2 regions of the Nitrobacter sp. CN101 genome follow, and region 2 is predicted to be linked to the other one. Evidence: predicted binding sites of a transcription regulator. Region 2 holds the regulator's gene; the other holds the start of a gene.
What was found. The regulator LexA, encoded in region 2, represses DNA repair genes until DNA is damaged. The targets are predictions, from matches to a motif close to TGTTCNNNNTGTGTTCNG.
Positions count from the first base shown of each region.

Region 1: the regulator LexA is predicted to act here: its motif matches at 4,262-4,279, upstream of ACZ5IL_RS20740 (DNA recombination protein RmuC).

Region 1 is NZ_AP038833.1:4,151,507-4,157,755, forward strand. It holds gene phbB (acetoacetyl-CoA reductase) at 1-624, shown strand, start outside; gene yddG (aromatic amino acid exporter YddG) at 690-1,556, shown strand; gene ACZ5IL_RS20735 (AmpG family muropeptide MFS transporter) at 1,622-2,977, opposite strand; gene ACZ5IL_RS20740 (DNA recombination protein RmuC) at 3,017-4,231, opposite strand; gene def (peptide deformylase) at 4,380-4,907, shown strand; gene fmt (methionyl-tRNA formyltransferase) at 4,939-5,883, shown strand; gene truA (tRNA pseudouridine(38-40) synthase TruA) at 5,883-6,249, shown strand, end outside.
Region 2 is NZ_AP038833.1:2,324,608-2,330,856, forward strand. It holds gene ACZ5IL_RS11545 (glutamine--tRNA ligase/YqeY domain fusion protein) at 1-1,152, shown strand, start outside; gene ACZ5IL_RS11550 (ComEC/Rec2 family competence protein) at 1,239-3,530, shown strand; gene lexA (transcriptional repressor LexA) at 3,571-4,278, opposite strand; gene ACZ5IL_RS11560 (molybdopterin molybdotransferase MoeA) at 4,442-5,656, opposite strand; gene moaC (cyclic pyranopterin monophosphate synthase MoaC) at 5,879-6,249, opposite strand, start outside.

The sequences.
Region 1 (6,249 bases), 1.8 Mb from region 2:
GGCAACGACGCGGCGGCGGAAAAATTCAAGACCGAAACCGGCATTCCCGTTTACAAGTGGGATGTCGCTTCCTTCGATGCCTGCGCTGGCGGCATCAAGCAGGTCGAAGCGGACCTCGGCCCCATCGAGGTGCTCGTGAATAATGCCGGCATCACCAAAGACGGCGCCTTCCACAAGATGACGCTCGAGCAGTGGAGCGCCGTCATCAACACCAATCTCGGCTCGCTGTTCAACATGACGCGCCCGGTGATCGAGGGAATGCGCGCGCGCAAGTTCGGCCGCATCATCAACATCTCTTCGATCAATGGCCAGAAAGGCCAGTTCGGCCAGGTGAACTATTCGGCGGCGAAGGCCGGAGACATCGGTTTCACCAAGGCGCTGGCGCTGGAGAACGCCAAGAACGGAATCACCGTGAATGCGATCTGCCCGGGATACATCAACACGGAAATGGTGCAGGCCGTGCCCAAGGACGTCATCGAGAAAAACATCCTGCCGCAGATTCCGGTGACCCGCCTCGGTGAGCCCGATGAGATCGCGCGCACGGTGATATTCCTCGCCGCCGACGATGCCGGCTTCATCACGGGATCGACGCTGAGCATCAACGGCGGCCAGTATCAAGCGTGATGAATAGTGCATAGGGTGGACATGCCGCTTCTTTCCTTTTCCCAAGAGAGGAGAAGGAAGAAATCATGACCTCCCGGACCGCGACACTCATCGGCCTCGCCGCCATCCTGATGTGGTCGCTGCTCGCGGTCATGACAGTCGCAACCGGGCACATTCCCGCGTTTCAACTCGCGGCCATGACGTTTGCGATTGGTGGTCTTGCCGGCTGCACAAGCTGGCTGCTCCGTCCCGAAGGCGTCAGCGCGTTGCGGCAGCCGGCGGTTGTATGGCTCGTGGGGGTGGGAGGGCTGTTCGGCTATCATGCGTTGTATTTCATCGCGCTGCGACAGGCGCCGCCCGCCGAAGCGGGCCTCCTGAATTATCTCTGGCCGCTGTTGATCGTGCTGTTCTCCTCGATGCTGCCAGGGGAGCGGCTGGCGCCGCATCATCTGATCGGCGCGATCCTCGGGCTGGCCGGGACGGTTTCGCTGTTTGCGGGCGGTACCTCGATTGTGTTCGAACGCGTCCAGATGTCCGGGCTTGCGGCGGCGTTCATGGCGGCGTTTGTCTGGGCAGCGTATTCGGTGCTGTCGCGACGCCTGGCCTCGGTTCCAACCGACGCGGTCGCGGGCTTTTGCCTGGCGACGGCTGCACTAGCGGGGGTTGCGCATCTGCTCATGGAACAGACGGTGTGGCCGGACAGCGCGGCACAGTGGCTCGCGATCGCCGCGCTTGGCGTCGGTCCCGTCGGCCTTGCCTTCTATGTCTGGGATATCGGCATGAAGCGCGGCGACATTCGCGTGCTCGGCGCGGCCGCTTATGCGACGCCGCTACTTTCGACCGCGTTCCTGATACTGGCGGGTTTCGCGAAGCCGACTGCGGCGCTCGCCGTCGCGTCCGTGCTGATCGCGGGCGGCGGGTTGATCGCGGCGAAGGACATGATCTGGAAATAGCGTTCTCGAGCGAAGCCTGTCCTCGGGCTTGACCCGAGGTAGGTACCGGTTCGCCGCGCCACCGTTTACGCCTGCAGCGCGGCAAAGTGCCCGCGCCGCTGCAGCCAGGCCAGCAGGATCAGGCTTGGTATGGCAACGGCAACGCAGATCGCGAAGAACAGCGGCCATCCCGTCGCCTCGGCGACGAACCCGGCGCTGGCGGACAGATAGGTTCGGCCGACCGCGGCAAGCGCCGTGAGAAGCGCATATTGGGTCGCGGTGTGCAACGGATTGCGGCACATCGCCGACAGATAGGCGACGAAGATCACCGTGCCGATAGCGCTGGTGAAATTCTCCGCTGTGATAGCGAGAGCCAGCGCCCATTGATTAACGCCGACCAGCGCCAGCCATGAGAACGACAGGTTGGCGACCGCCTGCAAAATGCCGCCGATCCACAGGCTCGTCGCCAGTGAATAGCGCCGCGCCACGAAGCCGCCGGCAAAACCGCCGATCAGCGTCGCGGCAAGACCGACGCCTTTGACGATGGCGGCGTAGTCGTTGCGGGTGAAGCCCAGATCGATGACGAACGGTGCGGTCATCGTGCCGGAGAACGCGTCGGTGAACTTGAACAGCACGATGAAGGCGAGCGCGGCGAGAGCGTCCTTACGGCTCAGAAATTCAGAGAATGCGCCGACCGCGGCATTCATGACCCGCGCGAAACCGCCCTTAGCCCGCGTCGCCAGTTCGGCGCGCACGGATTGCTCGGGCTCGGTGGCCGCCAGCGCCGTGACGGTGCCGATCAGAACCATCACCGCCATGCTAATGTAGCCCCACGCCCACGCCGAAGCGCGGACCAGGCCTGTCCCTTCGAATGCGCTGACCAGGAAGAGAGCTCCGGCGGTCGAGACCAGCATGCCGATGCGATAGGCGGCGACATAGCCCGCCATGCCGGCAGCCTGCTCGCTTTCCGGCAGGCTCTCGACGCGAAAGGCATCGACCACGATGTCCTGCGTCGCCGACGTCGCCGCCACGAGCACCGCGCCGAGCGCGACAAACCACGGCGCTTTCATCGGATCGGTCGAGGCCAGCAACAAGATTGCCGCGATCAGAAGCAGTTGTGAAAAGACGAGCCAACCGCGGCGGCGGCCGAACCGTCGCGTCAGCAGCGGAATATGCAGGGCATCGACCAACGGCGCCCACAGAAACTTCAGCGTATAGGGCGTGCCAACGAGAACAAACAGACCGATGTCGTGCAGATCGATGCCGGATTCTTTCATCCAAATCTGCAGAGTCGAGCCCGACAGCGCCAGCGGCAGGCCGGACGAGAAGCCGAGCATCATGACAATGAGGACGCGCGGTTGCAGATAGACCGCCATGCTCTCGCGCCAAGACGCGCGGGAGGCAGCCTCGGATACGGTTGGGGCGACGTCCGGAGCGCTCATGCCGCAGTGCTAGCAGATTCGGTCAGTTCCGCCCTCCTCTTACTCACCAGCCTGGATTTTGCGGGCGAACTGCGGCGGAAACACCTTCGGTTCGACGGACTCGACGATCCGTGGCGTCTCCGCAGCCGCCTCATCCTTGCTGAAATCGAGTTCCTCGATCCTCGTAGCCCGTTTGCCGATCTTGCCAGCCGAGATCAGGACCTGCCTCACATCCTCGCTGACCTGATCGAAATGGCTGCCAAGCTTGCTGACCCGGTCGCGCAGGCGCTCGACATCACCCATCATGTTCATGACCTCGATCCGTACCTGATCCGCAGCATCGCGCATCCGCGCGTCCTTGAGAAGCTGCTGCATCACCTGAATCGCCAGCATCAAGAGTGACGGCGATACCAGCACGATCCGGGCGCGATAGGCCTTCTGGATCACATCGTCGAAGCTGTCGTAAATCTCGGCATAGACCGATTCCGACGGCACGAACATCAGCGCGGTGTCCTGGGTCTCGCCCGGGATCAGATATTTTCCGGCGATGTCGGTGACGTGCCGCATGACGTCGGCACGCAGCCGCTGATTTCCGAGTTTCCTTTCGTCGTCGGTTCGGGCGTCGCGCAGCGCCGTCATCGCCTCAAGCGGAAATTTCGCATCAATGCAAAGCGGGCGCTGATCGGGGAGGAAGATCACGCAATCCGGCCGCTTACCGTTTGGCAGCGTGTACTGAAAGGCGAACGAGCCCTTCGGCATTCCGTCCTGCACAATCGCCTCCATCCGCGCCTGCCCGAACGCGCCGCGCGACTGCTTGTTGGCGAGCACATCGCGCAGCGTCGTCACCTGCGTCGTCAGTTCGGTCAGGTTCTGGTGCGCGTTGTCGATAATTCCGAGCCGTTCGTGTAGCACCCGCAGACTGTCCATGGTGTTGCGCGTGGTCTGCTCCATCGACTGGCCGACGCGGTGGGTGACCGCGTCCAGCCGATCGCTGACCGCCCGCGCCATCTCCGCCTGTCGCCCTGCAAGGGCCTTGCCCATGGCGTCGACACGGCCGGCGGCCTCGGCCTGAGCCCGCATCATGTCGTTGAGGCGATCCTCCAGCTCGTCCGCGCGGCTTGCTTGCGCGGTGGCCATGTCGGTTCCCCGGCGTCCCGAGCGCGCGATCACAATGGCGATGATCAGCAGCAATACAAGCGCCAGCGCACCAAACCCGATCAGCACGGCGCTGGTCCGCACCGGCACGTCGCCCAGTATGAAAAGGATCTCGTTCATCCGGATCTTGTAGCCGATTCGGCCCACAATGCGAACGAAGAGCGAACACACTGAGTTAACGAAAGCTCAACGTGCCTGCTCATGAAGGCCGGACGGTCAGTGCAGCTCGCGGATTGACCCGGACAGACTCGGGGATTACATCGCCGACATGGCCATTCGCGAAATCATCATTGTGCCGGACAAGCAATTGCGCCTGGTTTCCAGGCCGATCGAAAAGGTCACTCCGGAGATCCGCAAGCTTGCCGACGACATGTTCGAGACCATGTACGACGCGCCGGGCATCGGGCTCGCCGGCATCCAGATCGCGCAGCCTGTCCGCATCGTCACCATGGACCTCGCCAAACGCGATGAGGAAGGAGAGACGAAACCGCGACCGCGTGTCTTCATCAATCCGGAAATCCGGTCGGCTTCGGAGGAACTGTCGGTCTATGAAGAAGGCTGCCTGTCGATCCCCGAATATTACGAGGAGGTCGAGCGGCCGGCGCGCGTGCGGATTCGCTTCACCGATCTCGACGGCAAAATGCACGAGGAGGATGCCGAGGGTCTTTTCGCCACCTGCATCCAGCATGAGATCGACCATCTCAACGGCGTACTGTTTGTCGATCACCTCTCGAAACTGAAACGCGACCGTGTGATGAAAAAATTCACCAAGGCCGCGAAGCTCGCCGCGAGATAAAGCGGCTTCTTGCCGCGCAGAAATCAATCAGATGCCGCTTCGCCTGATTTTCATGGGCACGCCCGATTTCGCGGTGCCGACGCTGCTGCAACTCGTTGCCCATGGCCATGAGATCGCAGCCGTATACAGCCGCGAGGCGAGGCCCGCCGGCCGTGGCATGAAGCTGCAGCCGAGCCCGGTGGCGCGGGAAGCGCAGCGCCTAGGCCTCCCCGTGCTAACGCCAAAAACGCTGAAAACGCCGGAGGCGCTGCTTGAGTTTCAATCGTTCGTCCCCGATGCCGCGGTCGTCGTCGCCTATGGCATGATCCTGCCGCAGGCGATCCTCGGTGCGCCGCGATATGGTTGCTACAATCTGCACGCATCGTTGCTGCCGCGCTGGCGCGGCGCCGCGCCAATCAACCGCGCCATCATGGCCAGCGACGCCGAAAGCGGCGTCATGGTCATGAAGATGGATGCCGGCCTCGACACCGGCGACGTCGCCATGGCCGAGCGGATTACCATCACCGATGCGATGACGGCGTCGGATCTTCATGACGCGCTGGCGCCGCTTGGGGCAGATCTGATGGTGCGTGCGATGGCCTCGCTGTCGCGCGACGGCCTGCAATTGACCAAGCAGAGCGAAATCGGCATTGATGGCGCCGTCACCTATGCCGCCAAGATCGACAAGGCCGAGGCGCGCATCGACTGGAACAGGCGTTCGCGCGATGTGCTCCGCCACATTCATGGCCTGTCGCCGTTTCCGGGCGCCTGGTGCGAGATGCCGGTGGATGGCGAGCCGGTCCGCGTCAAGCTCCTGCGTTGTGAGCTGGCGGAAGGCGCGGGATCGCCGGGGAGCCTCCTCGACGACCGTCTAACGATCGCCTGCGGCGAAGGCGCGATCCGCATCCTTGAATTGCAACGCGCCGGGAAGCCACCGCTGAAAGCCGACGCCTTTCTGAACGGCACGCCGCTGACGCCGTCGCTGCGGCTCGTCTGATGCCCCGTTACAAGCTGACCATCGAATATGACGGAGGTCCCTTCTGCGGCTGGCAGTACCAGGACAACGGTCCCTCGGTACAGGGCGCGCTGGAGGCGGCAGTGAAGGCGATTTGCGGTGACTACGTCCGCGTGCACGGCGCGGGCCGCACCGATGCCGGCGTCCATGCGCTGGCGCAGGTTGCCCATTGCGACATCGCAAAGCACTTCGTACCGAATCGATTGCGTGACGGGCTCAACGCGCACCTGCGCCCGCATCCGATCGGCGTGCTCGAAGCCGAGATCGTGCCCGACAGCTTCGAGGCGCGCTTCTCAGCACGCCGGCGACACTACATCTATCGCATCGCCAATCGGCGCGCGAACCTCG
Region 2 (6,249 bases):
GCGAAAATCGACATGGCGTCCGGCAACATCAACCTGCGCGATCCCGTGCTCTACCGGATTCTACACGCCCATCATCCGCGCACGGGAAACGCGTGGAACATCTATCCGAGCTACGATTTCGCCCATGGGCAGTCCGACTCGATCGAACACATCACGCATTCCGTCTGCACGCTGGAGTTCGAAGATCACCGGCCACTCTATGACTGGTTTCTCGACAATCTTCCGGTGCCGTCGCGACCGCATCAGTACGAATTCGCACGGCTCAACGTCACGTATACGCTTTTGTCGAAGCGGGTGCTGACCGAACTGGTTCGCGGCGGTCACATTGCGGGCTGGGACGATCCTCGCATGCCCACCCTTGCGGGCCTTCAGCGGCGCGGTGTGCCGGCTGAGGCGCTGCGAGAGTTCATCAAGAGGATTGGCGTTGCGAAAGCGAACAGTACCGTCGATGTCGGAATGTTCGATTTCGCCGTTCGAGAGGCTCTCAACAGGAACGCGCCGCGTCGCATGGCCGTCTTGCGTCCACTCAAGGTCGTTATCGAGAATTATCCGGAAGGCCAGAGTGAGGAGCTTGAGGCCGTGAACCATCCCGATGATCCCTCGCAGGGCACCCGATGGATGCGGTTTGGGCGCGAGATTTATATCGAGCAGGAAGACTTCATGGAAAACCCGCCGAAGAAGTTCTTTCGCTTGTCGCCGGGCAAGGAAGTGCGGCTGCGATATGCGTATTTCATCACATGCCGCGATGTGGTGAAGAACTCCGCGGGTGAAGTGCTCGAACTCCGCTGTACCTACGATCCTGCGACCAAAGGTGGCAATGCGCCTGACGGACGAAAGGTGAAGGCCACAATGCATTGGGTGAACGCGGCGGACGCCGTGCCGGCCGAGGTCAGACTTTACGGTCATCTGTTCGATACCGAGCAGCCCGACGCGGCGAACTTCGTATCCCAACTCAATCCGCAATCGCTTCAAACTCTGTCCGGCTGCATGGTTGAGCCCGCTCTCGCCCGAGAGGATGACGGAGGTTCAGTGCAGTTTGAACGACAGGGCTATTTCTGCCGAGATAAGGATTCGTCTCCCGGCAACCTTGTGTTCAACCGGACGGTCGGCCTGCGCGACACCTGGGCCAAGGTCGCGGCGACCGGCTCCTGATTTCGCCGGTATTCCGTATCCGTTCCACTGTTCGCCGTGCAGTCTCTTCCGCTAGCATCGCCGCGAGGGCGTGAAGGGGCAGCCGGATGGCGGAGCGGGGCAGGGCCCGCGATCGAAGGGGAGGGTACGCAGGAACGTGGCCGACGCGGCAAGCCGTCGCTGCTCCTTCGCAAACGCCTTCGGGCACCTTACTGGCAATGGTGGCGCGGCTGCGAGCCTGGGTTGGCGCGGAATTGGCAGCCGGCCAACTCTTGCCGTGGGTACCGGTGGCATTTGGCACAGGTATTGCGATCTATTTTTCGGCCGATCACGAGCCCGTTGTCTGGGTTGTCTCCGCGACCGCCGTAGCTCTGTTTGTGGTGGCGCTGCTCTTGCGCCGGCATCGGATGTTTGCCGCCGCTGTCATGGTTGCGGCGGTCGCTGCAGGATTTGCCGTCGCCACGATCAAGACGGCACAGGTTTCCCACGTCGTCCTGATGCGGCCGATATACGCGCCCTTGCTCCAGGGCTTCGTCGAAACCAGCGAGGTGCGGGAGCGGACCGATAGATTTGTTCTACGCGTCGTTCGGATGGACAATCGGCGGTCGCACGTCAAGCTCGATCGCGTACGGCTGTCGGTCAGGAAGGGCGCCGCGCCCGCCGTTGGGAGCTTCGTGGAGTTGAAAGCGCGGTTGCAGCCGCCGCTTACGCCTGTACGGCCAGGAAGCTACGACTTCGCCCGCGATATGTATTTTCATGGCATTGGCGCGTCCGGCTTCGTCATGGGCGCCATCAAGACCGTGAGCTCTCCGCATGGTGGTGGGCTCGCGTTGCGCTATGCCGCGCTGATGCAGGAGTTGCGCGACGCCATCGACGCCCGCATCCGTCTTGTTCTCAGCGACGACTCGCGGGCCATTGCCACCGCGCTCCTGACCGGACGGCGCGACGCCATCACGACGCCGGTTAATGAGGCGATGTTCATTTCGGGATTGGGCCATGTCCTTTCGATTTCCGGCTATCACATGGCCGTCGTCGCTGGCGTGGTCTTCTTCGCGGTGCGTGCGCTGTTGGCGCTGGTTCCAGCGTTGACGGCGACGTTCCCGATTAAGAAGTGGTCGGCGGCGGCGGCGTTCGTGGCAGCCGCTTTTTATCTTCTGCTGTCGGGCGCCGAGGTCGCGACCCAACGCTCGTTCTTTATGACGGCGGTGGTACTGATTGCGATCACGGTGGACAGGCGCGCCATCACGTTTCGCACACTCGCGGTCGCGGCGATGATCGTGCTTGCGATTGCGCCGGAGTCGTTGATTCACCCGAGCTTTCAAATGTCGTTCGCGGCGACGCTCGGGCTGGTGGCGCTGGTTCAGGTCGGCATGCCGAAGATGCTTGCAACCCCCGATCACTCGCCGACGGCGAGGGCCGCTCTGTGGGGTGGACGCGAAATCGCTATGCTGGCGCTGGCGTCACTCGTGGCCGGACTCGCGACCACGCCGTATGTCGCGTTCCATTTCCATCGGGTGACGCCATACGGCATGGTTGCGAACCTGCTGGCGATGCCGGTGATCTCGGCGCTGGTGATGCCGGCCGGGCTTCTCGGACTTGCGGCCATGCCGTTTGGCTTCGACGGCGTGTTCTGGCGGCTGATGGACTTTGGCATCGAATGGATGGTCGCTGTGGCTCAATGGGTAGCGGCGCTTCCGGGCGCCGTCGGTCATACGGCTGCATTTGGAACGGGACCGCTGCTCGCGGCGACCGCGGGCATCATTCTGCTCGGATTGTTGAGAACGCCGCTGCGCTGGAGCGGCGCAGCTGTGGTCGGGTTGGCGATCGTGTGGTCACTTGCGGTGACGCCGCCGGATATCCTGATCTCCGCCGAAGGTCGCAATGTCGCCGTGAGGGGCGGGGACGGCAGGCTGCGTCTCATCAGCACGAGTAAGGACTCTTTCACCGTCAAGGAATGGCTTGCCGCCGACGGGGATGGGCGTGGGTCTGCCGACCCTACACTGGCGGAGGGCGCCTCATGTGACGATGAGGGCTGCGTGGTCAAGGTGAGTGGAGGTGGACTTGTCGCGCTGACGCGGCGTCCGGAGGCGATACAGGATGATTGCGCTCGGGCGGAGCTCATGGTGACGCCGTGGCAGGCTCCGGAGGGGTGCCTTGCGCAGGTGATCGATCAAAACAGGCTACGGCGTGAAGGCGCTCTTGCCCTGTGGCGAACCCCAAGTGCTTCAAGATCTGGTGCTTCAAGATCTGGCTTTGCTGTTGATGCCGCACGTCCTGTCGGCGTCGATCGTCCCTGGTCATCCGCTGCCGTCGATGAACAGTCAGCACAGCTGCAATCAAAACCGGAGCCCCCGGCCGACGCCACGCCGGCGCCCGAGGATCTCCAGCCGGACGATTGAACGGCTCGTCCACGGTCGGAGCCTTTCGCTCCTGATGAAATCAGTACTTGCGGTAAATGCCGATCAGTCTGCCCTGGATCTGGACCCGGTTGGGCGGAAGTATGCGAACTTCGTAAGCCGTGTTCGCCGGCTCCAGCGCGATCGAAGCGCCGCGACGGCGGAAGCGTTTCAACGTCGCTTCCTCGTCGTCGATCAGGGCAACGACGATGTCGCCGGTATCAGCGGTCTGGTTCCGCTGGATCAACGCAAGATCGCCATCGAGAATTCCGGCATCGACCATGGAATCGCCGCGCACCTCAAGCGCGTAGTGTTCGCCGGTACCAAGCATGTCGGGCGGCACGCTGACGGTGTGGCTGCAGGTCTGCAACGCTTCGATCGGCGTGCCGGCTGCAATCCGTCCCATCACCGGAACGGCGACCGGACGTTCCGCATCGTCGACGACAGCGCCGCCGCTGCTGCGGCGGACTTTGCCCAGATTGCCTTCGATGACGCTCGGTGTGAAACCGCGACGGCCGCCGCCGCCGCTGGCGGCGAGTTCGGGCAGTTTGATGACTTCGATGGCGCGGGCGCGGTTGGGTAGACGGCGGATGAATCCTCGTTCTTCCAGCGCGGTAATCAGGCGATGGATGCCGGACTTCGAGCGCAGGTCGAGCGCGTCCTTCATTTCATCGAACGAGGGCGGCACGCCGGATTCTTTCAGCCGTTCGTTGATAAAACGCAGGAGTTCATACTGTTTGCGCGTGAGCATCCCGACCCAGTCCCTGGTTGATGGGGTTCTTGCCAACTAGGGGACATCGGGGCTGCAGCCCTTATAACCCCGCGGCACGAACCTCGAAACAAATCATGAACATACACTATATGTTCGATATGTGTTCCGCAACCCTTTAATTTAAGGTCAACAAAGCGACGTTTTATGACAGCGAAAGCTTAATGATGGCACAGGGCTCGCCTTTGCTTGCGGCCGGCGCAAATGGCGTGCGGATTACGAGAGCCTCTGCCGCAGCGAGTTTTCCCATCAGCGAGCTGTCCTGATGCCCGATCGGCGTCGCCACCGGCAAGCCGTCCGTCGAGGGCGTGAGCCGGGCGCGCAGATAATCCTGCCTGGCTTGATTGGCGCTAACATCGCTTCCGAGCAGCGCCGGTTCAATGCAGTGGTGCACATCTTCACGCCCCGATAGCGCACGAATCAGCGGCACCATGAACAGAAACGCGCAGATGTAGGACGAGACGGGATTGCCGGGGAGGCCGATCACCCGCATCGGGCCTAGACGTCCGTGCATCATCGGCTTGCCCGGCCGCAGTGCGATCCGCCAGAACGCCATCTCCACGCCTTCCGCCTCCAGCGCACGCTTGACGAAGTCATGGTCGCCGACCGACGCGCCGCCGGTCGTAACCAGAATGTCGGCGCCGCTCTCGCGGGCGCGGCGGATCGCGGCGGTTGTGGCGTCCATGGTGTCGGCGGCGATACCCAGGTCGATCGCCTCGGCGCCTTCGCCTCGGGCGAGTGCGCGAAGCGCGTAGCCGTTGGACAGGATGATCTGGCCCGGACCGGGCGTCGCGCCCGGCAAAACCAGTTCGTCGCCCGTGGCGAGCATCGCTATTGTGGGACGGCGATGCACCGGCAGGTCTGGATAGTTCATGCCGGCAGCAAGGGAAAGATGGCGATCGGTGAGATGGCTGCTGGCCCGGATCAGGACGTCGCCCTCACGAAAGTCCACGCCGGCAGGACGAATGTTCTTTCCGGGAGCAGTGGCCTCCTTGACGATAACGTGGTTGCCGTCGCGTTCGGTGTCTTCCTGGATCACGACTGTATCGGCGCTGTCCGGCACTACGCCGCCGGTGAAAATCCGTAAGGCCTCGCCGGTTTGCAGCGCGCGCTCGAGCGGTCGTCCCGCGGCGATCTCACCGATCACCTGTAGCCGCGCTGGAATTGTCGCAATGTCCGCTGCGCGCACCGCATAGCCGTCCATCGCCGACATTGCGACCGGCGGCTGAGTCCGGCGCGAGGGGAGGTCGCGCGCCAACACCCGGCGATGCGCGGCTTCGAGAGCCACGGGTTCCTCCGGGAGCGGTTCGACTCCGGCAAGAACAGCCGCAAGGGCGTCGGCGACCGTCATCAGGGGCATGACCATTCTCCTAGAGCATTTTCCGGCCGTGCGATCAGCCGTAAGAAAATCCCCTCAATCAATAACTTGCGTGTATTCCGATCGCAAAACCGGTATCCATTTGCGGAATACGCGCTAGGCGTAATGCGCCTAGCGGGCGCGTCAAACATCTACCGAACTCGCGGCTCGCATACAACGGTACCAAGAGCCAAAATGCCGCTTACCGACCCGTTCGCGCGGCGGCTATGGTTCTGAGGGGGTATCCGTCACGAGATAATGGCCGGACTTGCCGCCCTTTTTCTCGACGAGGTGAATGCCCTCGATCCGGACGCCGCGTTCCACGGCCTTGATCATGTCGTAGATCGTCAGGCAGGCGACGGAGACCGCCGTGAGGGCTTCCATCTCCACTCCGGTCGGGCCGGAGACTTTGACGCTTGCGCGGACGCGGCAGCCCGGAATTTTCTTGTCGGCCTCGATATCGAGCGTGACCTTCGACAGCGCCAGTGGATGGCAGAGTGGGATCAAATCCGAAGTGCGCTTGGCCGCCATGATGCCGGCAATGCGCGCGGTGCCAAGCACGTCGCCCTTCTTGGCATTGCCGCTTTCAATCAAGT